3 regions of the Exiguobacterium sp. 9-2 genome follow, and region 1 is predicted to be linked to each of the others. Evidence: a T-box and tRNA genes for the amino acid it is inferred to sense, from the RefSeq annotation. Region 1 holds a T-box; the other regions hold tRNA genes.
The links. A T-box is a leader RNA that pairs with one kind of tRNA and senses whether it is charged. The one in region 1 lies ahead of argS (arginine--tRNA ligase), so its partner is inferred to be a tRNA-Arg.
Positions count from the first base shown of each region.

Region 1 (9,887 bases):
GTTTTAACTCGCGGATGATCCAGTCCATATAGACCTTACCGTTGCCACCAATTGACGTCCGATGCGAAGGATAGGCGCTCCGCATCAATAAGGCTTCGTCGCTCCAAGGAGCATAGTCATCGTACCGATCCATTCCATCTTCTGGACTGTCAATCGCGACGACCATTGCCGGAATCTGTGTCTGTTGTAGTGCAAGATGAATCTCCCAGCCTTTTCCGAACGAGGCGGTTTCTCCACTAAAGACGTTTTGTCCATCGTGCATATAAATTACTGGTAATGCTTCAGAAGGATCCAAATGGGGCGGACGATGAATTCGAATCGTCCGGTGGGCTTGTGATGTCGGTAGCGTCATTTCAATTTCCGTAATCGACAATAGAGTCACGACCTTTCAAAGGTTTGCATAATGCGCGGTACAATTGCGTCCGTTGTGTTTTCCGCCGACATAGAGTGCATGGTCGGCTTGACGTAACGATTCTTCGAACGTCCGTTGATATCTTTCATCCACTGTATCAATTCCGAGGCTGACGGTTAAGGACAGTCGGTGACCATCGACGAGGAAGGGACGATCCATGACCGTATGGCGGACCGTCTCGGCAATCTGAATAGCAGCCTCTTGACTACCATTTCGCAACAGAAGCACGAATTCCTCCCCACCATAACGAGCAGCAAAGACATCATCATGTTGCAATTGGATCGTCTGGATGCGTCGACCGAGTTCACGAAGGACGAGATCACCTACTTTATGACCGTACGTATCATTGACACGTTTGAAATGATCGATATCGAACAGAATTACGGAGAGCGGGTAGGAGTCAGCGGCAAATTCCTGCCGACCGTGTTCATAAAAAGCACGGCTATTCGGTAATTCGGTCAAAGCATCGGTCCGACTTTCCGTATAGAGTTGGACCGTTTCACGTGAGCGTTCTAAGACGCGACAAAAGGTACGAAGCAAACGAGATAATTCGTCAGCATTTGTCACATCATAGGCGTCTGCGACTTGATGGAACAGGATGATCGAAACATCGACCTCTCCGCTCGTAATCGAAGGAATCGCTAGCATCGAGTGACGATCGACAGGCAATCCGATTTGAATATCGTTTCCCCAGTCGCAACGCAGACCATAGATGATTGGGGTATGCAAATCGTCAGCTGACAAGGAATGAAACAGTGGTAACACGTCGATTGGTTGTTTCGTCCGAATGTTATAGATGACTTGTTTCCGCTGTTGTTGAATTGAGATCCAACCTTCAGAAAACGGCAACAGATGTGGTAAATCGAGGAGTAACGAATCGATCGTCTCGCGCTCGAAGCGGGAAATCAACAAGTGTTCCTTCGCATCATCAAATCGTTTGGCATTATCGTTTGCTTCAAGGAAGTCACCACGTTCTTGCAACAGACGTTTGAACAAGAAGAGAATCAAGGCGGATACTGTAGCCGCGACGAGCGGACTTTCATCGTAGAACCAGATTCCAAGTAGAGCACTTAACATGCTGATTCCATAAACGAGGGACTGCAACTTCACGAGACGTCGCCAATCGTATTTCAAGTAGAGGAAGCGATTGACGAACAGACATTGGAAGTAAGAGACAAGGAAGACAGTGATCAAAAAGCCGATGAAAGGGAGTAAGGCTTTCGTATACGTAAAGTTTGAGCCGATTGGTCCGCCGAGCGCATAATACGCAAAGGCCGGAAGCGAGATGTAGACTAAATCGAACAAGGCGTTGATTGGGTAGAGATAAACGAAACGTTTCCAGCGAATCGCTTTTCGGTGAGACATGAATTGAAAGACGAGAATACCGATTTGGCTTAAAATCAAAGCGTACGTCAAACCGTAATTGAGGAATAAAAATAAGATGATGCCTTCTTGGAATGTATAGTAAATGCCACCACGACGGACATTATCGAACTGAAACAGGAGAACGAGTCCAAACAAATAAAGGGTGTTGATGATGGAGATGGAAGGATGGAAGGTTGGTGGATGAACGATGCCGATCACTAATAATGTCAAAGCGACGAGACCGAAGACGATCCAGCTCGCCCGGGCTACATGTTGGTAGTAGCGCATGAAACATCCCTCCCCCTGAGAAGTATCTTTTATTCCTATACCCGAATTGTGGAAATTTTGATAAGCCATTTACCAAAAAAATAAGGTTGAGAGAAAAGAAAGAATTGCGTATAATGTGAAAGATATCGAATACAGTCGATGATGAAGAGAGTAACGGTTGATTTTCGTCAACTAGCGAATCAGGGAATGGTGGAAGCCTGAGGACGAACCGATCGTGAAACGCACTTCTGAGACGCTGCCCGATTCCTGAAGGAAAAGGCGTAGCCGGGGGAACCCCGTTATCCCCGAACAAGGTGGGTGTCGAGTGACACCAAGAAGAGTGGTACCGCGGTCATTCCGTCTCTTTGCGCGTGGCGCAAGGGGCGTTTTTTATTGCCAAAAAATCAGTAAAGCAGGAGGAAATAAAGATGAGTTATAAAGCGCAGTATGCAGAAGTATTACATCAAGTCATGGAAGGTGCCTTATCGGTTGAACAAATCGAACAACTGATCGAGCAACCGAAACATGAAGATCATGGAGATCTGGCATTCCCATGTTTCATGCTCGCGAAAGCATTCCGTAAAGCACCGAACATGATTGCTTCGGAGCTCGCAGAAAAAATTGATGCGCCGTTGTTCTCAAACGTTCAAGCTGTTGGTCCTTACATTAACGTCTTCTTGAACCGGGAAGTCGTCTCGCAAGAAATCGTCAACCAAGTCCTGACGGAGCAAGAGGCGTTCGGATCAAGTGAAGCGAATGGAAAAACGATCGTCACTGATTTTTCATCACCAAACATCGCGAAACCTTTCTCGATGGGTCACTTACGTTCAACAGTAATCGGAAATGCGCTCAACCAAATCTCACGTAAAAAAGGGTACGACGTCGTCGGTGTCAACCACTTAGGGGACTGGGGAACACAGTTCGGGAAATTGATGGTGGCTTACACGATGTGGGGTGAGGAAGAAGCGGTCCGTGCAGAACCAATCAAGGAATTGTTGAAATTATACGTCCGGTTCCACGAAGAAGCGGAAACAAATCCGACGCTTGAGGACGAAGGACGTCTCTGGTTCAAAAAACTCGAACAAGGTGATGAGCAGGCAACAACACTTTGGACGTGGTTCCGTGAAGTCTCACTCGTCGAGTTCAACCGTGTCTATGAGATGCTCGGAGTTAAATTCGATAGCTTGAACGGAGAAGCCTTCTACAACGATAAGATGCAACACGTCATCGATTTGCTTGAAGAAAAAGATTTACTCGTCGAATCAGAAGGGGCAATGGTCGTCGACCTCGAAGCAGAAGGTATGCCGCCTGCTTTAATTAAAAAGAAGGATGGCGCAACGCTTTATGCGACACGTGACTTAGCAGCTGCTGTCTATCGTCTCGAAACGTACCGTTTTGAGCAAGCATTCTACGTCGTCGGTGGGGAACAAGCGCTTCACTTCAAGCAATTGTTCGCAGTCCTGAAGAAACTTGGATTTGAGAACGTCGACGGAATGCACCATGTACCGTTCGGTCTGATCATGAAAGACGGAAAGAAAATGTCGACGCGTAAAGGCCGGATCGTCTTGCTTGAAGAAGTACTACAAGAAGCAATCGACGTCGCGAAGCAAAACATCGCGGAAAAAAATCCGAACTTAGCGAATGCCGAAGCCACAGCTCGTCAAGTAGGTGTTGGCGCCGTCATCTTCCACGACTTAAAGAACGAACGGATGAACAACATCGAGTTCGATCTTGAGCAGATGTTGAAATTCGAAGGTGAAACAGGACCGTATGTCCAGTACACGAATGCTCGTGCGCACTCATTGCTCCGTAAAGGTAGCTATGATGGCACACCATTCGCTGGCAGTGCCGATGATCATGCATGGGGTGTCGTATCGATGCTGAACCAATTCTCGACGGTCATCGATCGTGCGTTCACACGTCGCGAGCCGTCAATCATCAGCCGTTACGTCTTAGATCTTGCACAAAGCTTCAATAAATACTACGGACACGTCCGTGTTCTCGAAGATGACGCAGCAAAACAATCGCGTCTTGCACTCGTCAAGTCGGTCACGATCGTCTTGACAGAGGGTCTTCGTTTGCTTGGTGTCGGCGCTCCAGAAGAAATGTAAGACCAATCCACGAATAAGAAGAGGTAGATTATGAAGACTGAGACGAAAGACCGATTACAGCAAGCTGCTTCACAGATGAAGCAGGAGCCTTTGGCAGAAACGGTCGCCTTCATGGCTGATTTTCACGGGAAAGTCGCTGCTTGGTTACCGGGAGAGTCTGTCGATTTCGTTCACGATTTCGTGACGGCGCCGGAAGCTGATTTGATTGCTCCGATTGAAGGAGACGCGTTGCGCACGAAAGACAATTTTGAATTCTTCATGCGTAAGAAACAGACACGAAAAAAACTCGGCGAACTGTTGACGCTTTGGAAGTCGGCACGCACGACAGAGACGTTGAGTCAAATCGATGCGATCGGATTAAAAAAATGGCTCGCTCGTAATGAATTCCGTTCGGAAGATAAACCATGGGATTATTTGAACCGTCTGCATGTTCTTCTGTTCCTTGATTTGATGACGACGATCATCGATGATCATCGATTGACGAGTTTGCATGAGCAACTTGTCGGTACAACACCAGTTCCGACGAGCTTCGTTCGTCGTCAAGGGGATGTCCGTCAAGTCATCGAAGCATTCGCGGAAGAGACGAACTTCACACAAGTGGATATCGTCAAGGCATCGCTTGTCCGTTATCTCTGATCAATAAGATGCATGAACAAAAGCCGTCGAGCCCTGTGCCCGACGGCTTTTGTCGTATCCTCTTACTTCGCCTGATAGAATACGATCGATTGTTGCACTGAATCGTAAAGACACCATTCTCGTTCGAACACGACAGGACCTAGATTGATGGCATATCGTCCTCCATTAATGGATAAAGATTGATACAATGGGCTCGACAGAGCAATACCATTTCGAAACAAACCTCTGATATGACTATGACCAAAAAAGAGTACTGGTTCACGTTGCTGTGACAGATCAGGCAAAAAATCACGGGACCAATTCAATTGATCTCCATGAATCAACAATGCACCCTCGATGTGTTGTTTTCGAGGGCAGTCGCGTAACGCATCGATGACAGGAGATAGTTGCGGTGGAACGAGCGACAGGATGCGCTCTTCTTGATTACCCAGTAACGTCTTAAAATCAATTAGGTTTAAAAAATCATCATCAAGCGTCACGACGAGGGAGAGCGATTCGAAAGAATAGCGCTTCGCTCGCTTTTTACCGACATGGCATTCATGAACATCACCGAGACAAAACAAATGCGCATCGGGAGCGAGCTGTCGTATGTCAGCTAGGACAGCCGCTGTGTCGGCTACTGAACTGTGAAGATCCGCAAAAAGGGCATAACGCATGATCGACCACTCCTTTGTTAAGGAGATACCCGAAAATGCGTTATACCTATCTTTTGAATATGAGCGTTCAGATCAATCGATTAACGGAAGTTAATGAATTGAACATCGACTGATAATGGAAGCTCACGAACGATCTGCATGACTTGTTGTAAGTCGTCACGTGATTTACCTGTGACGCGGATTTGGTCATCTTGGATCTGTGTCTTCACTTTTAATTTCGATTCCTTGACGGCATTGTTGATCTTTTTCGCGTCGTCACGGTCGATTCCACTTTTCAGGATGACACGTTGTCGGACCGTATTCCCGGCAGCCTGCTCGACTTTTTCATACTGCAGGTTTTTGGTTGGGACTTCGCGCTTGATCAATTTTGCTGTTAAGACATCTTTGACTTGATCGAGTTTGAAATCGTCATCTGAGATTAGAATTAAATCCTCTTTTTCGAGCTTCATGTCGCTCTTTGAACCTTTGAAGTCGAAGCGGTTCGTGATTTCCTTCAGTGCGATTTGGACCGCGTTCTTGACTTCCTCGATGTTGATTTGTGACACGATATCAAATGAATTATCTTTTGCTGCCATTTCAATCTCCCCTTTCATTCCACTCTCTATTTTAGAGAGGAATACCGGAAGCGTCCACTGCTTTGAAATTTTGTTATAATAAAAACCATGAAATGAAAGGGGTGCTTGGCTTTGAAACAAACAGCAGACATGTTGACGCTCACACCGCAAGAACTGGATGAGCGATTTGCCTATAGTGGAAATGATTTAGGAGCGACCTTCTCAGAGACAGCGATTCACGTGCGCTTGTGGGCGCCGACAGCAGAACGTGTCGTGATTCGTCTCTACAAGACACTACGCGCACGAAAAGTCGAAGAGGTCGAGATGGTGGCAGACGAACGGGGAACGTACGTCGTTGAACTCGATCGAGCGACATATGAAGGTTATTTCTATACGTTTCAAGCGAGCATCAACGGACAAAAGGTCGAGGCGGTCGATCCGTATGCGAAAGCCGTCGGAACGAACGGAAAGCGCGGCGCATTAATTGACCCGACCAGTGTGACACCAGAACGATGGATTGAAGAACGTCCATTGTTCCATTCTTCGCAAGACGCAGTTGTCTATGAATTACACGTACGCGATGCAACGAGTCATCCGGCCAGTGGTGTCGTTGCACGTGGTACGTTCGCTGGACTGACGGAAGCAGGGACACGGACACCAAATGGTGGATTGACAGGGCTTGATTATTTGGCAGACCTCGGTGTGACACATGTCCAGTTACTACCGATCTATGATTTTGGCTCGGTCAATGAGACAGCGCCGAACGACCCGGATAACTATAACTGGGGTTATGATCCGGTGAACTACTTTGCGCCGGAAGGTTCGTACTCCTCGAATCCGGATGATCCACGAACGCGGATCCTTGAATTAAAACAATTGGTGCAGGCGTTACATGATCGCGGGATCCGTGTCATCATGGACGTCGTCTTCAATCATACGTATGATGCGGCGACGGTTCCGCTTGGTCAGTTCGTTCCTGGATACTTTTATCGTCAAGAGGCGGATGGGAGTCTCTCAAACGGTAGTTTCTGTGGAAATGATACTGCATCTGAACGTCTGATGATGCGAAAGTTCATTCTTGATTGTGTGACGTACTGGGCGAAAGAATACCATCTCGATGGGTTCCGCTTCGACTTAATGGGACTTCATGATGTTGAGACGATGAATCAAGTGCGCCATGCACTTGACCGGATTGATCCATCGATTCTGATCATCGGTGAAGGCTGGGACCTCGATACGCCACTTGATCCGGAAGAAAAAGCGAACTATTTCAACGCACCGAAGATGCCAGGAATCGCTCATTTCAACAACGGTTTACGGGACGGGGTCAAAGGCGACGTCCAAACGCCAGAAGACTGTGGTTTCATCAGTGGTGCATTTGACCGGACGAGTGAAGTCAAACGGGGAATCGCTGGTAACGTCTCTTCGCAAGGGTTTGCCGATGAGCCGAATCAAGTCGTCTCGTACGTCGAGGCTCATGATGATTTGACGATTTGGGATAAATTGACGGTGTCTCGTCCAGAAGACACGGAAGAGATTCGTCGGAAACGGCAAATGCTTGCAAATGCAATCATTTTGACGGGACAAGGGATTCCTTTCCTCCATGCCGGACAAGAGTTCTTCCGGACGAAAGACGGTATTCGTGACAGTTTCAATGCCGGAGAGGTCGTGAATCGTCTCGACTATGAACGGGCAGAAACAGAGCGACCAGCAGTCGAGTACGTCAAAGGATTGATTGCCCTTCGTCGTCAGTATCCGATGTTCCGTCTCGCAAACGCGGCGATGATTAAAAAACATCTTCGTTTCCTTGAAGAAGAGGAAGGTGTCATTGCCTTTGAACTGAAGCGAACATATGAAGGATACGTCGAACGGCAGCGTGTCTATCACAATGCGACGGAAAAAGATATCACGATTGAATTGCCAAATGGTGAATTCGAGGTGTTGGTTGAGTCGGGTGCCGTTAAATTACACGCACCACGGTTGCACGAAGAAAAACAGTTAGTCGTTCCAGCATTGACGACTACGGTTATTGCGGAACGAAAAGCAGATTACAAGAAATACGCGGTAGCAGGTGGTGCAGCACTGACGATCATCGGATTGTTGTACGCAGCGAACAAGCGTCGAAAGAAAACCGATTAAATGGAGAAGGATGAAGCACTAAATGGCTTCGTCCTTCTTTTGTGTGCGGATGACAGTCCGATGTCAGCCTGTCATACAATTGACTTACGAAAATCATTGAAAGATTGTTTGAACATACATCTTTCGGGAACAATTCATATGTAGTATTTTAAATGTTGTTTTGACGTGAAAGGATGTACGTTGTATGTTCGGTTTCGGTGATTTATGGAAATTCTTTTTGTCGTTCTTTTTACTATTGCCTATCGTGACATTGATTCATGAGATGGGACATTACTTTTTTGCCCGATTATTCGGCGGAAACATGGAGATCAATATCGGTTCAGGAAAGTCGTTGCTTCGTGTTGGTCCGATTCGTTTGAATCGCGTCTATTTTTGGGATGGCTGGTGTCAATATGAGGCACTACGTAACGAGACGAAATTCGCTAACATTCTGGTTTATGCCGGTGGATCGATTGCAAACGTGGCGAGTATCTTAGCCATCAATGGTCTGATTTATGCCGGTGTGTTCGAAGCATCAATCTTTACCTATCAATTCGCGTATTTTTCGTTTTATTTCGTCTTTTTCTCCCTCTTCCCGATCGATCATCCGAACGGTTATCCGAGTGATGGGAAAGCGATCATTAATGTCTTCCGGTACGGTAAATCAGAATACCATCCGCAATCCTAAGGTAAAAAATAAAGCCTCCTTCCACCGTTGGAAAAGAGGCTACTTACTCAAGATTCCGATTCGCTAGACGAATCAGGTTCCGTGTTCGCTTGTTCCTGCTCGAGTTCGACGAGCTTTTGAATCAAGATATGGCGTGGCATATGCATTAGTTGTTCAAGTGGTACGTTCAGACGTTTCGCAAGTTCGACAGCTGTCTCTGCGGATAATTGTAAAGGTTTCATCGTGTTCGTCCTCCTTTTTCCATGAAGTTAGTATAACAGGAGGTGCAAGCCAAGCGCATCAATAGTAGCGAGAAACTGAGAAGGTTGATACCGTATGAAGTAGGAAGTGATGCATATGTATAAACCTGCTGCAGAGCTGTTACTCCATGAATCCGTCTCACTGTTTGATCGCATCGGGGAGGATTTGCTTCTTTTTCGAGATCGCCACGGATTTATGAAATGTGATGCGGATTTAAGACCACTGTGGGAAACAGCATGTGCGTATGTTCCATTCTCCTGGTACATTGAGCCAGGCGGTGGACGATTGTTCATCGTATTTGAAGAGTCAGCTTATTTTGGTTTATTGGATTTAGAGCAAGGGCATTTAAATTACATTAAGCGACCCGCTGCTTTCTCCGAAGCATGGTTCAGTAATTTATTCTTGTGGCAAGATGATGAAATCTTCCTATACACGGCAGAAACGGACGTCGTCTGTGTGAACGTTCAAACAGGGGACTGGCGGTACTCAAACTATGAAGAGGTGCCGCTGTTCGGACGCTTAGTTGAGCGAGGATATGATACACGTTTGACGTTCGAGCGATTCATCGCACCTACGACGATCATCTCCTATGATGATCTACAAGAACGGTATGTGATTTGGGATGCCGCGACGAATCAGGAATCGGTCATTCCTTTTTCGGATTACGCGGAGTATTCACTCGTTGACCACCGGCACCAATTGTTTTCGATCACCGATTCCTCTCGGTTTTACTTGTATGAGAAGAGTCAGCTGAAATATAAGTTCGAGGGATGCTACTCCTCCGTTTTACTCAAAAGTGTGTTACTCGATGAAGAGGCGCGGCGTCTTGCGATCGTGTCG
Region 1 is NZ_CP142850.1:2,876,930-2,886,816, reverse strand. It holds gene VJ374_RS15095 (alpha/beta hydrolase) at 1-373, opposite strand, end outside; gene VJ374_RS15090 (GGDEF domain-containing protein) at 389-2,065, opposite strand; T-box leader at 2,195-2,412, shown strand; gene argS (arginine--tRNA ligase) at 2,473-4,155, shown strand; gene VJ374_RS15080 (hypothetical protein) at 4,186-4,791, shown strand; gene VJ374_RS15075 (metallophosphoesterase family protein) at 4,854-5,447, opposite strand; gene VJ374_RS15070 (YajQ family cyclic di-GMP-binding protein) at 5,528-6,022, opposite strand; gene pulA (type I pullulanase) at 6,128-8,140, shown strand; gene VJ374_RS15060 (site-2 protease family protein) at 8,325-8,807, shown strand; gene VJ374_RS15055 (YycC family protein) at 8,855-9,028, opposite strand; gene VJ374_RS15050 (hypothetical protein) at 9,144-9,887, shown strand, end outside.

Region 2 (9,887 bases), 430 kb from region 1:
ACGGTTTCGCCCGCAGTCGTTTATGCGTATGACGGAGAGATTCCCGATTATGCGACGAGCTTACGGCAGGCATATGACAAGGACGTGGCACGTCTTGAAGGACTGAATCCAGAGACGGATGCTTTTGTACGAAAATGCTTAGAGAATTACAAAGAACTAGAATCGATTTATGCGAAACGCTGGGGATGAACTCCGGCGTTTTTTTCTGTTGCATGCCTTCTAGAGATAGGGTATTCTTGTGTCTGCAACTACGAAACCAGTTTACTATTTATGGGGGCTTGAATCATGATGGAATTAACCAAATACAAAGCAGACCCCTTTGCGATAACAGCGCGCCAAGCGGAACTTTTTTATTTCCGCGGACGGAAGGCGCACCGGGAAGGGCGACTGGATGAAGCCGTCTATCATTTAGATGAGGCGACGACACTTCAGCCAGCGGACATCCGTTATTTGCTCCGTTATGCCCGTGTCTTATTCGAGACAGGAGAAATCAATCATGCGAATGATGTCTTGAAACAAGTACGCGCACTCGACGCATCAAATACGGAAGCACTCTTTTATTTAGCGAATAACTACGCACACGTCTCACTTTATGAAGAAGCGCGACAGCATGCGATGGAATATTTAGAGCAAGCACCAAACGGTAAACACGCGGAGGCATCGGCCGCACTCGTGGAACTGATTGATCTCGAACAAGAGATGGAAGACGACGAAGAGGACGAATTGATTCGTCTGCACGGTCAAGCACAACGCCAGATCGATAAAGGGATGCTGTTCGCGGCACAGGAGACGTTGACTGGACTGATTGCCCAGTACCCGACGTTCTGGCCTGCCTACAACAACCTCGCGATCGTCGAGTTTTATTTAGGAGAGAATGATCAGGCATTCGCTTCCCTCGAACGGGTCCTTGAAGGAAACCCGGGGAATTTGCATGCCCTCTGTAACACGCTCGTCTTGCTACACGAGATGGGACAGGATGAAGAGGCGCATCGTCTCTCTCGTCAGCTCGAACACGTCCGTTCCGTGCATCTTGAGACACGTTATAAGGTCGCATCAACACTTGCGATCATCGGACGGTACGATATCGCCTATGAAGAGTTGAAATTACTCGAGCGTCGCGGGTACCGAGGAGATCCCCTCTTTGGGCACTGGTTATCGATCTCTGCTTATAAGACAGGACATGTCGAAGAGGCAGCCGCTTTCTTAAAGTCAGACGAAGCACAAGCGTTAAAGGAAGAAACGGATACGTATGACATCCGCCACAACCTACAGTTTCGCTCGGCACTCATCCAAGCGTTGAAGACGGAAGATGACGTCTCGCGAATCTTCACGGCACTTCTTCTTGGCAAGCTGAACGATGCCGAAGCACGGCTTGCATTGTCGATGATGCCAGAAGTAACGGACCGGGAAGACGTCCTGTTACTGACGGAACAGATTGTCATCGAGATGGAAGGACGGACCGATGTCGTGGATGAACGCATTCACCGGGCATTGCAGACGATCCGTCTTGCAGAACGATTCGTTTCAGACGAAGAACGGATGAGTCTTGAAGGGGACTTTTATGAGCGTTTCGCACATCTCGTCTTAAGTGGAGAATCGTTCGATTCAATTGAAGCATCCGCGGCATCACTGCTTTACCTGTTCCATGATTTACGAGACGGAATGTTGATCGAGGAATGCGCATCGCTCGTCGATTGTTCGTTCGATCATGTCGCGTCAATGATCCGGACACATGAACGGATGCTGGCACCGCTGCAAGCAAAGTGTTAGACGTTTAGGGGATTCTCACCTATACTCAAACTACAACGATTACGATAAATGGGGTGGAATCATGGCGGAAACAGAACAAAAAATTTATGACGTCATCATCATCGGGGCAGGTCCTGCTGGGATGACAGCCGCACTTTATGCATCACGTGCGAACCTTTCGACATTGATGATCGAACGCGGGATTCCGGGCGGTCAGATGGCGAACACAGAAGATATCGAGAACTACCCAGGATACGATAGCATCCTCGGACCAGATCTCTCACAAAAAATGTTCGACCACTCGAAAGCATTCGGCGCAGAATATGCGTACGGAGATGTTCGAAGCATCGAAGACGGTAAAGCATACAAAACGATTCATGCACACAACAAAGATTACTACGCACGGGCAATCATCATCGCGTCTGGTGCACAATATAAAAAAATCGGCGTACCGGGAGAAGAAGAGCTCGGCGGTCGCGGTGTCTCGTATTGTGCCGTTTGTGATGGCGCATTCTTTAAAGAAAAAGAACTCTTCGTCATCGGTGGCGGGGACTCTGCGGTAGAAGAAGGTGTCTACTTGACACGTTTCGCGAAAAAAGTCACGATCGTTCACCGTCGTGATGAGCTCCGCGCTCAAAAAATCCTTCAAAAACGTGCGTTCGACAACCCGAAAATCGACTTCATCTGGAACCATACGGTTAAACAGATCAACGAACAAGACGGGAAAGTCGGCGGTATCGAGCTAATTAATACAAAAACAGCTGACGTGACGACGCATCCGATTGATGGGGTCTTCATCTACATCGGAATGAACCCAATCACAGGTTACGTCCAAGATCTCGGTATTTTGAACGACCAAGGTTACGTCGTGACGAACGAAGCGATGGAAACGAACATCAAAGGTATCTTTGCTGCTGGTGACGTGCGTGAAAAAACATTGCGCCAAGTCGTTACAGCAACGAACGATGGTTCGATTGCCGCGCAAAATGCACAGCATTTCATTGAAGCGTTGCTTGAAGAATTACAAGAATCCTCACACGCATAATATCGAACCAGTTTCACTGAAGGAGACTTCAGTGAAGCTGGCTCTTTTTTTATGATATACTGAAAAAGAAGCGAAAAAATACACACGGAACTGTTGTCTGGAGGGCGAAAAGATGGAACAGAATCAACCGCAACTTGTCATCATCACGGGTATGAGTGGGGCTGGGAAGACTGTCGCAATGAACAGCTTTGAGGACTTAGGCTATTTTTGTGTCGACAATCTACCCCCGACGTTACTGCCGCATCTCATCGAAGTCATTGGACAAGTGCGTCCTAAAATCGCCGTTGCCATCGATACCCGCGCGCGTGATTTCATCGACAGCTTTTTTGTCGTCTATGAGGATTTAAAGAAAACGGACTTACAAATCCGGATGCTGTACCTTGATGCACGAAACGATGTCCTTGTCCGCCGTTATAAGGAATCGCGTCGTTCGCATCCACTTGCCCCGACGGATTCACCATTGATTGGAATCGAACGTGAACGGACGTTGCTCGAAGGATTCCGCGATAAAGCACAGATGCTGATTGATACGAGTGACATCAAGCCGCTTGCACTGAAAGAACGTCTCTTAAAGGAGTTCACGGAAGGCACACGGATTCCGTTCACGGTCAACGTCATGTCGTTCGGCTTTAAACATGGCTTACCGCTTGATGCGGATCTTGTCTTTGACCTGCGCTTCTTACCGAACCCGTTCTACATTCCAGAGTTGCGTCCAAAAACTGGACTTGACGAGGAAGTGGCATCGTACGTCATGCAATGGCCGGAAGCAAAGCTGTTCTATAAAAAACTCGTCGACCTGCTCGAATTCCTGATTCCGCAATACGAGCGGGAAGGGAAGTCGCAACTCGTCATCGCCCTCGGTTGTACAGGTGGGAAACATCGCTCAATCACGTTTGCAGAAGCGATCAGTAAAGAATTTGCGACGCAGTATCATATTGAGACGAATCACCGGGATTATGTGTATGCGAAGGGGGAGAAGTGATGAAATGGGAACGTAAAGTCGTCGCTGTCGGTGGTGGAACAGGACTCTCGACGCTTCTTCGTGGACTGAAACATTACCCGCTTGACATCACAGCCATCGTCACCGTTGCTGATGACGGGGGCAGTTCTGGTCGTTTGCGGACGGAATTCAATATGTTGCCGCCGGGCGATATCCGAAACGTCATCGTCTCCTTATCGAAGTCAGAGACATTGATGGACCGGATCATGCAGTACCGGTTCGAGACCGGGGAAGGACTGCATGGTCATTCACTCGGAAATCTGATGTTGACGGCAGCAACCCAACTTTGTAACGGTTCGTTCGTTGAAGCGATCGGTGTCATGGGGCAACTGTTGAACGCGGAAGGAAAAGTCTATCCGGCGACGGAACGGACGATCACACTTTGTGCCGAGTTTGAGGACGGGACGATCGTCAAAGGCGAGTCGTTGATTCCGAAGGTCGGTAAGAAGATTGAACGGATATTCCTTGAAGAACAAGATGTCCGTCCAGTACCGGAAGCGATTCAGGCGATTCTTGATGCCGATGTCATCGTCCTTGGTCCGGGTAGTCTCTATACGAGTATCATCCCGAACGTTCTGATCGACGAAATCCGGGAAGCAATCCAGCAATCGCTAGCTCCAGTCGTCTACATCTGTAACGTCATGACGCAGCCCGGTGAGACGACGGCGTTCACAGCCAATGAACATTTAGCGGCACTCGAACGCTTCCTCGGACAAGGAGTCGTCGATACGATCATCGTTAATAATGAATCGATCGATGCGAGTTACCTGAAGAAATACCAAAAGGATCACGCTGACATCGTCACCTATAATGAAAAACAATTCGAGTTAGCAGGCGTTGAAGTGCTTGCGGACGATATCGTCGATTACAATCATCACTTCATCCGTCATGACTCAGATGCTGTCGCAAGCCTCGTCATGCGAAAAGTGTTGTCGATTCGACGGATGCGTCAACTCGAAGGAAAGGAGGAGCTGACATGAGCTTTGCCTCAGAAGTCAAAAAAGAATTAACGCAGATTCCGATCACCGATCACGAGATGAAGGCGGAACTCGCGGCGCTTGCCCGGATGAACGGTGCGATCTCGTTCGGTCTCGGACGTGGTCTGACACTCGATATCTCGACCGAGAATGCCTCGATTGCCCGTCGGATCTATTCGCTTTTGAAAAAAGCATACGGGGTTCATCTCGATCTGCTCGTTCGGAAGAAAATGCGTCTGAAAAAGAATAATGTCTACATCGTCCGCGTCAAACAACAGGCGGATAAGATTTTGCAAGACCTCGGGATTTTAGGAGAAGGATTCACGATGATTCGTTCCATCAGTGACACGATCTTAAACGATGAACGAAAAGCACGCGCGTATTTACGAGGGGCGTTCCTCGCCGGGGGTTCGCTCAACAATCCGGCGACGTCGTCGTATCACTTGGAGATCTTCAGCTTATATGAAGAACACAATGCGGCGCTCCGCGGTCTATCAAACGTTTTTGATTTGAACGCAAAGGCAATCGAACGGAAAAAGGGACATATCCTTTATATCAAGGAGAGCGAGAAGATTTCTGATTTCCTCAAGCTCGTTGATGCGACACAATCGATGCTACGGTTCGAGGACGTCCGGATCTTAAAAGATATGCGTAACTCGGTCAACCGTCTCGTCAACTGTGAGACAGCGAACCTCAACAAAACGGTTGGCGCAGCATTACGCCAAGTCGAAAATATTAAGTTCCTCGAGCGAACGGTCGGACTCGATGTCTTACCGGATAAATTGAAAGAGATCGCGATCTTGCGCGTGACACATCAAGACGTCACGTTGCAAGAGCTTGGTGAGATGGTCGAAAGCGGCTCCATCTCAAAATCAGGGATCAATCACCGGTTGCGGAAGATTGATCAAATCGCTGAAAAAGTACGAAATGGCGAGTCGATGACAGGGGCCATATAAGAGGGTCGCTTGCGGGATGAACCATAGTCTACTATAATATATAGTCGATGCAACTAAATGTTCGAATTAAGGAGTTTTTGAAATGGCTAACGAAAAGAAACGTATTTCGCTGACAGTCGATGCGAAGTTTGATGAAGTGTTAACAAAAAAAGCAAAAGCAATCGGTGTACCGAAAAGCACACTCGTTGCGTTCGCAACATCTTTATTCCTGAAACAATTACAAGCAGAAGAAGAGCTTTCGCCACATGCGAACGCGATCTACTCGCTGATTCGTGAAAACCACGATATCGTTTCAGACATCACAGACTTGATCGACTGATCATCGCCCTCTCGTTCTATAAGGAACGGGAGGTTTTTTTGTATGTAACGATAACCGACAAGGCTTCGATTTTCTATGGATACAAAAAAAGTGCCTCCCGAAGAAGACACTCTGGATGACTTATGCACGTTCCATGACGCGGTCGATGAGACCGTAATCAGCAGCAGCTTGTGCTGACATGAAGTTGTCACGCTCTGTATCGCGTTCGATGACTTCAAGTGGTTGTCCTGTGTTTTCAGCCATGATTTTGTTGAGGTGCTCACGCATTTTGATGATACGCTCCGCATGGATTTTGATATCCGATGCTTGACCTTGTGTACCACCGAGCGGTTGGTGGATCATGATTTCAGCGTTTGGTAACGCGAAACGTTTTCCTTTTGCGCCTGCTTGTAGCAAGAACGCACCCATCGATGCTGCCATACCGATACAAATCGTTGAGACTTGTGGTTTGATGAAGTTCATTGTATCGTAAATCGCCATACCGGCAGTGATCGAACCACCTGGACTATTGATGTAAAGCGAGATTTCTTTATCTGGATCTTCTGCTGCTAAGAACAGAAGTTGGGCAACGACTGAGTTGGCGACGTTGTCGTCAATCGCGCTCCCGAGAAGAATGATGCGGTCTTTTAGCAAACGTGAGTAGATATCGTAAGCACGTTCCCCGCGGTTTGTTTGTTCGATGACTGTTGGAATTAACATAGTCTTTGCCTCCTTATAGTTGGTATGTAGCTTCCTATTCGACTTATCCTTATCATAATCCTTTGGTCAATATTGGTCAAAAGATACGATGCGACTTTTAGGTATTTTTCCATTACAAGGGCAAACGAAACATATCAGTATAGAAAAAAGGCAATGCCATTGCTGGCATTGCCTTGTGGTTGAATAAATGGTACACCCGGAGAGATTCGAACTCCCGACACCTGGTACCGGAAACCAGTGCTCTATCCCCTGAGCTACGGGTGCATCTGATGTACTGAACAATTAATAGTATAGCGACATTTTTTCAGAAAAGCAATAGGGAAGGATGACTTTTCTTTTCTCTAGCGACTCAAAAGGGGTTCAGAGCATGTTTTTCAAAACGTTTCTTCTATAATAAGAAGTGAGGGAGGGAAATCGATGGATCAACGCCAGGAACAAACGCAACAGATGACGTTATCGGCGTCACAACAGTATCAGTTACACGTACTTGAGCAACCAGCGGCAGAACTCGAGGAGGAATGGCGGCGGTTAAAACGACGATTGCACCGCCATTACCCGAATCAGGTTTCGTTAGAGGCCGAGCAGATGGCAGGACATTTGGCATCCTATGAAGACGAGCTTCTTGCACAAATACGTTTAGAATCAGTCAGACAGGAAATAGGATATATGGCGGAACAACTCATCGTGTATTTAGAAGCGGACGGTTTATTGCGGACATCGGACGAGGAGCTCGCTGCATCCTTCTCGACCGATGTCGCAACGATTACAGAAGCACGGACACTCTTACAACAATGTGAACCAGTCGGCATTGCTGCCCGCTCGGAGCGCGAGTGCCAATGGTTACAGGCGATCGAGCTAGACGACGCAGAATTGATCGGACTGACGGATCGGTTACGACATGAACCGGCGAGTCAAGTGTTCGCGCAGTTCAGTGAACAGGATCGAGCACGGTTGCGAAAACGATTGACGCGCCTGAGCCGGACACCGGATCTTCCTAAAGAAGAACGACCGGTCATGGCAGAAGCACGGATTCACCTGTTAGATGGAAAACTTCAGATCGACTGGATGACACTCGACATGGATCAGAAGTGGCTCGGATTAAAAGAGGCAACGCCTTTTTTGCGCGCGTACGAACGACGTCGCGTTACGATGCATGCTATCCTCTCGGTCTTGCTTGAGCGACAAGAACGCTGGTTCAAGGGAGAACTGCATCTTGAGCCACTGACGAAAAAACAAGTCGCTGAGGCGACGGGGCATCATCCGTCAACGATTGGTCGAGCGATTGCTGCGAAGTATGTCGAGACGGTTCATGGTCTCGTTGCTTTAGAAGACTTGTTCGTCTCACGGACGACAACCGGAGATTCGAGTTTTTTAATTAAACGGCGGATCGCCGAATACATTCAACATAGCGATCGTCCGTTAAGTGATCAGCAATTGACGGATCGTCTGCAAGCAGACGGTCTGACAGTCGCGCGACGGACGGTTGCGAAATATCGGGCAGCACTTGGTTTAACGAAAAAAACGATGCAGCAAAGGAAGGCGCAATCAGAATGGGATTAAAACGACACAGACACTTAACACTCTATTCACGTCCGGGATGTACGCTATGTGAAGAGGCCGCCATCTTACTCGACTTCGTACTCGATGAGTTTCCGGAATGGACATTCGAGGAAGTCAACATCGATCAGGATGAAGCGCTCAGTCTACGGTTCTTATATGAAATTCCGGTCGTCATGCATGACGAGGAAATCTGGAGTTATGGCAAATTTGAGACGGAAACGATAAGAAACCGCTTACTTCAAAAAACTTGAGAAACGAGACTTGCAAGGCGAGAAATGGACTGTTATGATAACGGTGTACCAAGTGGGACACGTTATGACATGCGGGACAAAAAGCGTCCAGCTACTTGAGAGGAGAGGGAAATACATGATTCGGCAGTTAGTCCAGATCCAAAAACGAATCGTGCCTGATCTGATCGAAGAAATGCAGACACGCTACGACATCCTTCATTACGTACGACTGATGCAACCAATCGGACGACGTACGCTTGCGACAAGCCTTGGCTTGACGGAACGCGTCTTACGGCGGGAAGTTGACTTCTTGAAGCAGCAAGACCTCTTAGAGGTCGCGACGCAAGGGATGTCCTTGACAGATGAAGGACGAAACGTTCTTCGCAGCATGCACAGCATCATGGGAGAACTCGCAGGGATCTCAGACATGGCGAAAGCCTTAAAAGAGAGACTTGGAGTACGGGACGTCGTCATCGTACCGGGTGATTCCGATGAAACCTTCTGGGTACAACGAGACATGGGGCGGGCGACCGTCGCACGACTCAAACGAGAGCTTTCTTCAGACCATCACAATACGATCGCTGTCACAGGCGGTACGACGATGGCTTCCGTCGCGGCGATGATGTCGCCAGACAAGGAACACCGTCCGATGACGTTCGTTCCGGCACGCGGAGGACTGGGAGAAACGCTCGAACTACAAGCGAACACAGTATGCTCACGGATGGCGTCACGCGCTCAAAGTGATTATCATCTGCTTCACATCCCGGACATGGTCAGTACAGAGACGTTCGTCAAGATGATTGAAGAGCCGAGCATAAAAAATGTGCTTCAAATGATTAAAGGTGCTTCAATCGTGGTACATGGAATTGGTGAGGCGAAAACGATGGCAAAACGTCGTCGCGCGTCTGAGGATCTCCTGACCCGACTGGAACATGAACAGGCAGTAGCGGAAGCATTCGGATATTACTTCGACCGAGACGGGAACATCGTGCACCGGGTCAAGACGGTTGGTCTCCAACTGGCTGACTTGAAGCAAGTCGAACACGTCATCGTCGTCGCAGGTGGTCATTCGAAGGCAGAAGCGATCAACGCCTATGTCAAACAGTCGCCGGACATCATCCTGATCACGGATGAAGGCGCAGCAGCTTCGATTTTGAAAGGGTAACCCCCTTTTGAATAATAGATAACTCGCTTTACATTAAAAGGAGGAAAATTATCATGGCAGTAAAAGTTGGTATTAACGGATTTGGACGTATCGGACGTTTGGCACTTCGTCAAATTCTTCAATTCGATGGAATCGAAGTAGTCGCGATCAACGACCTTACAGACACTAAAATGCTTGCACACCTTCT
Region 2 is NZ_CP142850.1:2,442,097-2,451,983, reverse strand. It holds gene kapB (sporulation phosphorelay system protein KapB) at 1-189, shown strand, start outside; gene VJ374_RS12895 (tetratricopeptide repeat protein) at 286-1,770, shown strand; gene trxB (thioredoxin-disulfide reductase) at 1,832-2,794, shown strand; gene rapZ (RNase adapter RapZ) at 2,907-3,776, shown strand; gene VJ374_RS12880 (gluconeogenesis factor YvcK family protein) at 3,776-4,774, shown strand; gene whiA (DNA-binding protein WhiA) at 4,771-5,727, shown strand; gene VJ374_RS12870 (hypothetical protein) at 5,810-6,046, shown strand; partial or broken gene clpP (ATP-dependent Clp endopeptidase proteolytic subunit ClpP) at 6,167-6,751, opposite strand; tRNA gene VJ374_RS12860 (tRNA-Arg) at 6,934-7,009, opposite strand; gene VJ374_RS12855 (RNA polymerase factor sigma-54) at 7,163-8,305, shown strand; gene VJ374_RS12850 (glutaredoxin family protein) at 8,296-8,556, shown strand; gene VJ374_RS12845 (sugar-binding transcriptional regulator) at 8,672-9,700, shown strand; gene gap (type I glyceraldehyde-3-phosphate dehydrogenase) at 9,754-9,887, shown strand, end outside.
Region 2: it has a tRNA-Arg gene. The T-box ahead of argS (arginine--tRNA ligase) is inferred to sense a tRNA for this amino acid. The anticodon was not compared.

Region 3 (9,887 bases), 680 kb from region 1:
TGATTGATTATCTCGTACAACAAGATGTGAAATTGATCGTGATCGCCTGTAATACAGCTACAGCTGTCGTCTTAAAAGAAGCGCGAGAACGTTTAAATATACCTGTCATCGGTGTCATCGATCCGGGTGCCCGTGCAGCAGTCAAGGTGACACGTACGAAACGAATCGGTGTCATCGGAACGAAGATGACGATTACAAGTAATTCCTACGAGAAGGCGTTACGACATGTCGAAGGACAAGTTGTCGTTGAATCGTTAGCGTGCCCGCCATTCGTTCCGCTCGTCGAGTCAATGCAGACGGATGGCGCATACGTCGAACGTGTCGTTGCGAATACGCTACGACCTTTAATGAATTACGATATGGATACACTAATACTCGGGTGCACCCATTATCCGCTCTTAGCAGATGTCATTGGACGGGTCATCGGACCAGGCGTTCAACTCATCTCTTCAGGGGATGAAACCGCACTCGAAGTAGCAGCACTACTTGATTACAACACGATTTCAGCAGATGTGACACAAATACCAGAACATCGTTATTACGCGACAGGCGATATCCGCTCATTTGACCAAATTGCAACGGACTGGCTCGATCAGCCCATTCATGCGGAGCGCATCGTCCTTGGAACGGAGGAAGATTAAATGCGGAGAGACCAACGAACGGCGGACGATCTCCGTCCAGTACAGTTATCAGTTGACATCAATAAACACGCGGAAGGTTCGATTTTGATTGAACTGGGTGATACGAAAGTCCTCTGCACGGCGACCGTCGAGGAAAGGGTACCACCATTTCTACGTGGAAAACGCCAAGGCTGGATCAATGCGGAATATTCGATGTTACCGCGGGCAACCGCTCAGCGGACTGCACGAGAAGCCGTTCGCGGCAAACAGACGGGGCGGACGATGGAAATCCAACGTCTCATTAGCCGATCGCTTCGAGCGGTCGTCGATTTAGAAAAACTTGGTGAACGGACGATCTGGATCGATTGTGACGTCATTCAAGCTGATGGCGGAACACGAACAGCATCGATCACCGGTGGATTTTTAGCACTCGTTCGAGCTATCGATCAACTGATTCAAGCGGGAAAATTGACCGATACACCAATCAAAGAGGGTATCGCCGCCATCTCAGTTGGAATCGTCGAATCGAATGCCTTACTTGATTTATGCTACGAAGAGGATGCTGCAGCTGAAGTCGACTTCAATCTCGTCATGACCTCATCCGGTAAAATCGTCGAGATGCAAGCAACAGGAGAAGAGTCGACCTTTTCCCGTCAAGAGATGCTCGAAATGGTCGAACTTGGGGAAAAAGGTATTAAGGAACTGATTGAAGCCGGTCGCGACGCACTCGGTGTTTCGTGGTGGTATGTAGGAGAAGAAGTGGGGGAACATAAATGAAAGTCATCGTCGCAACACATAACGCTGGTAAAGTGAAGGAACTCGAAAGCATGCTTGGGCGTCTCGGCTATACAGTCGAGTCGTTACTCGATCATGCGGATGCTAAAGAAACGGATGAGACAGGTGAAACATTCGAGGAAAATGCACTCTTAAAAGCAACAGAAGCAGCAGCCTACTTTGGTCACGCAGTACTTGCTGACGATTCAGGTCTTGAAGTCGATGCTTTAGATGGCGCTCCAGGTGTCTACTCGGCACGCTTCGCGGGTCTTGAAAAGTCGGATGCAGCGAACAACGCTCTACTACTTGAAAAGTTAGAAGGTGTTCCGGAAGAGGAGCGGACGGCACGCTTCGTTTGTGTACTCGCGCTAGCAAAACCAACAGGCGAAACATTGACGGTACGCGGAACAATGGAAGGGCGAATCGGTTTTGAAGCAACGGGATCGAACGGTTTCGGTTATGACCCATTGTTCGTCACGGCAAGTGGACAAACGGCTGCTGAGTTGACGAAAGAAGAAAAAGCGATGATCAGTCATCGTGGCAATGCATTGCGCAAGCTCGAACAGGACTTAACTACTTTCCTAGGAGTGTGATGAAAATGAGAGCGTTGATCGTTAGTGATAGCCATGGACTAGAACAAGAACTGCTTACGATATTCGAACGGCATCAGGACGTGGATTTGGCTTTTCATTGTGGAGACTCTCAATTGACGCGCGACATTGAATCGTTATATCCATATCGTGTTGTACGGGGGAACTGTGATTATGGACACGATTTCCCGGAAGAAGTCACGTCGGAAATGGACGAGCATAAGGTCCTCTGTGTCCACGGACATCGTCAGGACGTCAAATATAGCCTAGATGTCTTGCAACATCATGCGAACGAAAAGCAAGCTGATATCGTTTTGTATGGTCATTCTCATGTTGCGAAGGCGGAGTATCGGGATGGTGTGTTATTCATCAATCCAGGATCGATTCGGATGCCACGCCATCGTCCAGACAAGACGTATGCGATTCTTGAAGTAGAACAAGACCGCTATTCTGTCGATTTTCTTGACGTGAACGGGGATCGCGTCAATGCACTTCACCTCGACGGAACATTTTTGTAATAAAATAAATGCAATCTTTGTAATGTGATTGACACGAAAGAATTGTTCTAGTATAGTTTATTCGTGTTGACACGTCCCAATAGCTCAGCAGGATAGAGCAACGGCCTTCTAAGCCGTCGGTCGGGGGTTCGAATCCCTCTTGGGACGCTATAATTAAAATAGAGACTGCCCTTACGAGGGCGGTCTCTTTTTTTTATTTCAATTTTCGTTTATAATTAAGGTATCATGAACTCGAAAGGGATGAAAGCGATGTGGAAGAAAGTTGGTACAGTCCTGTTACTCAGTACGTTTCTTGTAGGGTGTAGTGAGATTTCAAATACAGTTGATGATGCAAAACAACAGGTCAACGATGTGAAAAATAGTGTCGATTATGCTGGAGAACTTCAAGGGATTGCGAAAGATACGGCACAAGTCACGTCCGACTTATCTTCTTCTTTGAATGAAGCGGCTGCGAAAGCACGCGAATCCACGAATCCGGAGCAAGCGCTCGACCAACAAGTCGAAAAGTTAAAGGAAAACGGAACGATTGATCAGTTCAATCAAGAGCTGGACCAAATCGACCAACGATTGGCGGGACTTGAAAATCCACCGCAAGAGTTACAAAATTTAAGTGCAAAGCTCGAGCAGTTCGTGAATCAATCAGAAGATATCACACGACTTCTTGAAACAGACGTCTCTCTCGATACATTAAATCGTCTTGGCATCGAACAAGCAGGGAAATTACAAGAGGCAATCACGAACTGGACATCATTGCTTGATCCATTCACAAACTGAACAGTGAATTAAAAGGAGTGTCGGAAAATGGGGACATCCCGCTGGATGGAACACGAATTAGAAGCGGAACGAGTGCGCATCCTCCGTTTGCCCGCATCTGAACAGGAACGGCTGGTCAAGGAATTAGAGACTGACCAATTGACAGGAGAAGACGTATTATACCGACTCTATGTCATTCAACCGCTATTACTACATGACCGTGAACGATACGAAACTGTAGCAGAACGTTTTCTTGAAGTCGAGGGTGTGGAGCAAGTGCTCGCACTCTTTCTTTATGAACTCGGAGAACGGTATCCAATGAAGCTCGCTCTACGCTCGGCGTCACCGTATCTGCCGTATGGACTTGCGCTTCGGTTAGACGAGATCAAACAGCGGATGACGGTGCGAGAGCAAAAGACGACACCGGTTCAAAAAAACAATGTTACTCAGAGTACTGTAACTTCCGGAACGGCGTTGATGCATGTGTTGCAACATGGAAGCTGGGTCGAACAAATGCGCCATTTGGCTGGTGCTGAATTCGAACGGACACCTGCGCTCTTTGACTACATCACACACAAGTATCTTCGTGCTCAGGATACAGAACATCAAAGCCTACTCGTCATCGATCAGTTATTAGGAAGTGTGATTGAGCATCTGTCCTATCCGGCAGACATTTATGTGCCACATTTAGATGTACACTGGACGATCTCGACGCGTCAAGATTTAGAAGAAGTGCTGATTGCGCATCAACAGGAACAACAAGCGTTACTCGCATCGATGCATACATTAGAAAAAATGGATCCTTTTCGAGCCTTGCTCGTCTTACGTTCGGACCAGTTGATTCATCTTGAAGAACGAGAAGCAATCGGGTCGGATATGGAGAAGTGGCTTCTCGCATGCGAAGAACTAGCCGGTCTGTCGTTTGAAAAAGAAGAGCCGGAACGTGACTTGAGTCCGCTAGCGAAGCGATTATATCAAGGGGTGCATATCCTCTATCCGGAAGTCATCGCATTCGAGCAGATTTACTTCGATTGAGACATCTGGAAACGATTCGTTCAACAGTGGTAATCGTCAGAACGATTGTGCTATAATGTGACTTGTTGTACACACATGTACGCTAATTGACAATTTTGGAGGGACTCAGCATGACTGCAAAATGGGAAAAACAATCAGGTAGCCTCGGCGTCCTCACGTATGAAGCGCCTGCTGAAGCATTTGATAAAGCGGTAGACCAAGCGTTCAAGAAAGTCGTTAAGACTTTGAACACACCAGGTTTCCGTAAAGGAAAAATGCCACGCGCAATGTTCAACAAAATGTACGGTGAAGAAGCACTGTACCAAGATGCACTCGATATCCTTTATAAGGACACAATCGAAGGTGCAGTCGTCGAATCAGGAATCGAGCCAATCGCGCTTGAAAACATCGACGTTGAAACACTCGAAAAAGGCAAGCCAGTCGAATTCAAAATCACGTTCGTCATCGAGCCAGAAGCTACACTCGGTGAGTACAAAGGTCTTGAGTACACAGCAGTTGAAACGAACGTTACTGACGAAGACGTCGACGCTGAACTCAAAACATTGCAAGAACGCGGTGCAGAACTCGTCGTTAAAGAAGATGGCGTCATCGAGAATGGCGATACAGTCGTATTCGACTTCGCAGGTTTCGATGGGGAAAACCAATTCGACGGCGGAACTGCTGAGAACTACTCACTCGTTATCGGTTCTGGAAACTTCATTCCTGGATTCGAAGAGCAAATGGTCGGTTTAAAAACTGGCGAGCAAAAAGATCTTGAAGTGACATTCCCAGAGGAATACCACGAAGCATCACTCGCTGGAAAACCAGTTACATTCAAAGTAACAATCCATGAAGTCAAAGCGCAAGAGCTCCCTGAATTGACAGATGAGTTCGCAAAAGAGATGGATGAAGAAGTTTCTTCCCTCGACGAGTTGAAAACAAAAATCCGTACGCGTCTCGAAAACACACGCAAACAAGAAGCTGATGCTTCAATGCGCGATGAGTTAGTCGAAGCGGCTACGAAAAACGCGACAGTTGATCTTCCAGAAGTCATGGTCGAAAACGAAGTCGAGCGTATGGTTCAAGAGTTCACACAACGTATTCAATCACAAGGCATCGACCTCAACATGTACTTCCAGTTGACTGGAACGACAGAAGAGGCAATGCGTTCTGAAATGAAAGAGCAAGCGGAAGAGCGTGTTAAAGCACGTCTCGTCCTTAAGCAAATCGTTGCTGACGAAAAAATCGAAGTAACAGACGAAGAAACACAAACTGAACTTCAATCAATGTCAGAACTCTACAACATCCCTGCAGATCAACTTGAAACGATGCTTGCACCACAAGGTGGTCTTGAAACGCTTAAAGGCGATCTTCAATTCCGTAAAGCTATCGATGTTCTCGTCGACAACGCAAAAGCAAAATAAGCCATTTCATGGTTTTCGATCGACTTCAAGCCCAATTTCTGGTCTTGGAGTCGATTTTTTTGTACGATAGGTCAAACAAGGACAAACAATCCTTGGTTCAGGACATCAAACTGTAAATCGTTCGTCCAGGATTTGAAAGACTTTCCTTGTTCATGCTACAATCATAAATAGTAAAACGTGAGACGGGATGCTACAGGCATCCATACAATTTCCACGTTAAAGGGGTGGACCTTTATGTTTAAATTCAACGAAGAAAAAGGTCAGCTAAAATGTTCTTTCTGTGGAAAGACACAAGAACAAGTACGCAAACTTGTTGCTGGACCTGGCGTTTACATTTGCGACGAGTGTATCGAACTCTGCAATGAAATCGTAGAGGAAGAACTCGGTACAGAAGAAGAAGTCGAGCTGAAGAATGTTCCAAAACCGCATGAAATTCGTACGACACTTGACGATTATGTCATCGGTCAAGAAAAAGCGAAAAAATCGTTATCTGTAGCGATGTATAATCACTACAAACGAATCAATGCTGGTGGTCGCGCAGATGATGTCGAGCTCTCAAAATCAAACATCGTCATGATCGGTCCAACAGGTAGCGGTAAGACACTTCTTGCCCAAACGATGGCACGTATCTTAAACGTACCGTTTGCGATTGCAGATGCAACAAGTTTGACGGAAGCCGGTTATGTCGGTGAAGACGTCGAGAACATCCTGTTGAAACTCATCCAAGCAGCGGACTATGATGTCGAGAAGGCTGAAAAAGGAATCATCTACATTGATGAGATCGATAAGATCGCTCGTAAATCAGAAAATCCGTCAATTACACGTGATGTTTCTGGTGAGGGTGTTCAACAAGCCTTGCTGAAGATTTTGGAAGGAACTGTTGCAAGTGTACCGCCACAAGGTGGACGCAAACATCCGCATCAAGAATTCATCCAAATCGATACGACGAACATCTTGTTCATCGTTGGTGGAGCATTCGATGGTATCGATCAGTCGATCAAACGTCGTCTCGGTAAAAAAGTCATCGGCTTCGGAAACGATTCAGAGAACCGTAACCTCACACAAAAAGAAATTCTAGCAGCCGCATTGCCAGAAGATCTTCAAAAGTTTGGTTTGATTCCTGAGTTCATCGGTCGTTTGCCAGTCATGGCAACACTCGAGCCACTCGATGAAGAGGCACTCGTTCAAATCTTGACGAAACCGAAAAACGCCCTCGTGAAACAATATAAGAAAATGCTTCAACTTGATGATGTCGAACTCGACTTCACGGAAGATGCACTTCTTGAGATTGCGAAGCTCGCAATCGAACGTAAAACAGGTGCGCGTGGTCTTCGTTCAATCATCGAAGAAACTATGCTAGATATCATGTTCGAAATTCCATCGCGTGAAGACATCGCGAAAGTCATCATTACAGCAGAAACGTTGACTGGTAAGCGCGGTCCAACGCTTGAGTTGAAAGATGGTACAATTGAACATGGGAAAGAAAAAGAAACGGCGTAACACCGTGACAAATCGGCTCGGAGGCTACTTGTACGCCTTTCCGAGTCTTTTTGTTTAGGAGGAATTCGAATGAAGAAAAAACAATATCCACTTTTACCGTTACGCGGTGTCGTCGCGTATCCGTTGATCGGATTGACGATTGATGTCGGGCGTCCGGTATCCTTAAAAGCCTTACTTGCATCAAAGGAACACGAGATCGATCTCGTCGTCGTCACGCAACGTGATCCAGAAGCAGAGCCGTCTGTCGACGGGTTGCATCAGGTCGGTACACTTGTTCAAATCGCGAAGATGAGTGAACTTGGGAATGATACAGTTCGTGTTCGTGTTATCGGGAAGGAACGCGTCCGGATTGAAAACGTTGAGGAGACGGACGAAGGATATCAAGCAGTCATCGAACCAATCGAGAAGATGGACATCAAAGGGGCGAAACAAGAAGCGCTCGTTCGTCTAATTAAAGAACAGTTCGGTCAACTCGTCTCTCGTATCAAAGGCATCGGAACAGATGAGCGTCGTCGGTTCGAGACCTATGAACGTCTCGACTCATTGACGGACTATATCACGTCGAAGTTACCGATCGATATCTCGAAGAAACAGGAGTTCCTCGAACAACAGGATCCGGTCGAACGGGGATTGATGTTGCTTGACGTCATGAAACATGAATATGAAGTCGTCGAACTCGAACGTGAGATGCGTGAACGGACGAAGAAGACGATTGAACAATCGCAACGCGAGTATTACTTGCGGGAACAATTGAAGACGATTCAACAGGAACTCGGTGGCGAGTCGGCATCCGTTGAAAGCGATGCGACGAAATACCGGGAGCAACTGTCCATGCTTGATTTACCGGAAACGACGGTTGCGAACGTCGAGAAGGAAATCAGTCGTTTAGCTGTCGTACCGGCGACAAGTCCCGAACATGGTGTCATCCGCAACTATCTCGAATGGTTCTTCTCGTTACCGTGGAACGAAGCAACCGATGATTTCTTGAACGTTTCAGCAGCTTCGGAACAGCTCGAAAAGGATCATTACGGTCTAGAAAAGGTCAAAGAACGAATTCTTGAGTATCTCGCTGTTCGTCAATTGACGGATTCGCTACGGGGTCCGATTCTCTGTCTTTCTGGTCCTCCGGGGGTCGGGAAAACGTCGCTTGCTCGCTCCATCGCAACAGCGCTCGAGCGGAAGTTTGTCCGCGTCTCACTTGGTGGCGTGCGCGATGAAGCGGAGATCCGTGGACATCGCCGGACGTATATCGGTGCGATGCCAGGTCGAATCATCCGCGGTTTAAAACAAGCAGGAACGAATAACCCGGTCTTCTTACTGGATGAGATTGATAAGATGTCAAATGACTTCCGTGGTGACCCATCGTCCGCGATGCTTGAAGTTCTTGATCCGGAACAAAACAACAGCTTCTCCGATCACTACATCGAAGAACCGTTCGATTTATCAAATGTCCTCTTTATTGCGACAGCAAATGATGTCTCGAACATCCCAGGACCTTTGCTCGACCGAATGGAACTGATTCAGATTGGTGGCTATACGGAACAAGAGAAGACGGAAATTGCCGTTCGTCATCTATTATCGAAGCAACTTGCTGAACACGGTCTGAAAAAGAGTCAATTGACAGTCAAAGCAGACGCGCTAGAAGAAGTCGTTCGTCGTTATACACGAGAAGCCGGTGTCCGTAATCTTGAACGTGTCCTCGGCTCACTTTGCCGGAAAGCAGCAAAACAAATCGCGATGGGTGAGAAGAAGCGGGTGACGGTGACGAAGCGTAATCTAGATGATTTCTTAGGTAAACCGATCTACCGTTATGGTCAAGGCGAGCTAGAAGATATGATTGGCGCAGTGACTGGTTTAGCGTATACTGCTTTTGGGGGCGATACGTTGACGATCGAAGTCAGTCTTGCTCCGGGTAAAGGGAAACTGCAGTTAACCGGGAAACTCGGTGACGTCATGCAAGAGTCCGCTCAGACTGCGTACAGCTTCGTCCGAGCAAATGCGACGTCCCTTGGCATCGAACCGAACTTCTACGAAACGCAAGACATCCACATCCACGTCCCTGAAGGTGCTGTACCAAAAGATGGTCCATCTGCTGGTATTACACTAGCAACAGCACTGATTTCCGCCTTGACGAAGCGTCCGGTTCGCCGGGACGTCGGCATGACAGGTGAAATCACACTACGTGGACGGGTCTTACCGATCGGTGGACTAAAGGAAAAGTCACTCGCAGCACATCGTGCGGGCTTGACGACCGTTCTTCTACCGCAAGATAATACGCGGGACATCGATGATATCCCGGAAAGCGTCCGCGCAGGAATGGAATTCATTCCGGTTGCGACGATGGAGCAAGTGCTCGAACATGCATTAAAAGGAGAGTAACATGAAAATTTATAAAGCTGATTTTATTACGAGTGGTGTTAATCCGGAGCATTATCCGGAGCCATTGTTGCCAGAAGTGGCACTCGCAGGGCGATCGAATGTCGGAAAGTCCTCTTTCATCAATAAACTGGTTCAGCGAAAAGCACTCGCGCGGACATCTTCGAAACCAGGTAAAACGCAAACCTTGAACTTCTTTAACATCAATGATGAAGTCATGTTCGTTGATGTACCGGGTTACGGGTATGCGAAAGTCTCGAAGACGGAGCGTGAAGCGTGGGGCAAGATGATGGAGAAGTACTTCACACAACGTGAAAT
Region 3 is NZ_CP142850.1:2,197,422-2,207,308, reverse strand. It holds gene racE (glutamate racemase) at 1-641, shown strand, start outside; gene rph (ribonuclease PH) at 642-1,397, shown strand; gene VJ374_RS11650 (XTP/dITP diphosphatase) at 1,394-1,987, shown strand; gene VJ374_RS11645 (metallophosphoesterase family protein) at 1,993-2,502, shown strand; tRNA gene VJ374_RS11640 (tRNA-Arg) at 2,576-2,649, shown strand; gene VJ374_RS11635 (hypothetical protein) at 2,752-3,276, shown strand; gene VJ374_RS11630 (hypothetical protein) at 3,322-4,290, shown strand; gene tig (trigger factor) at 4,401-5,693, shown strand; gene clpX (ATP-dependent protease ATP-binding subunit ClpX) at 5,928-7,193, shown strand; gene lon (endopeptidase La) at 7,263-9,572, shown strand; gene yihA (ribosome biogenesis GTP-binding protein YihA/YsxC) at 9,574-9,887, shown strand, end outside.
Region 3: it has a tRNA-Arg gene. The T-box ahead of argS (arginine--tRNA ligase) is inferred to sense a tRNA for this amino acid. The anticodon was not compared.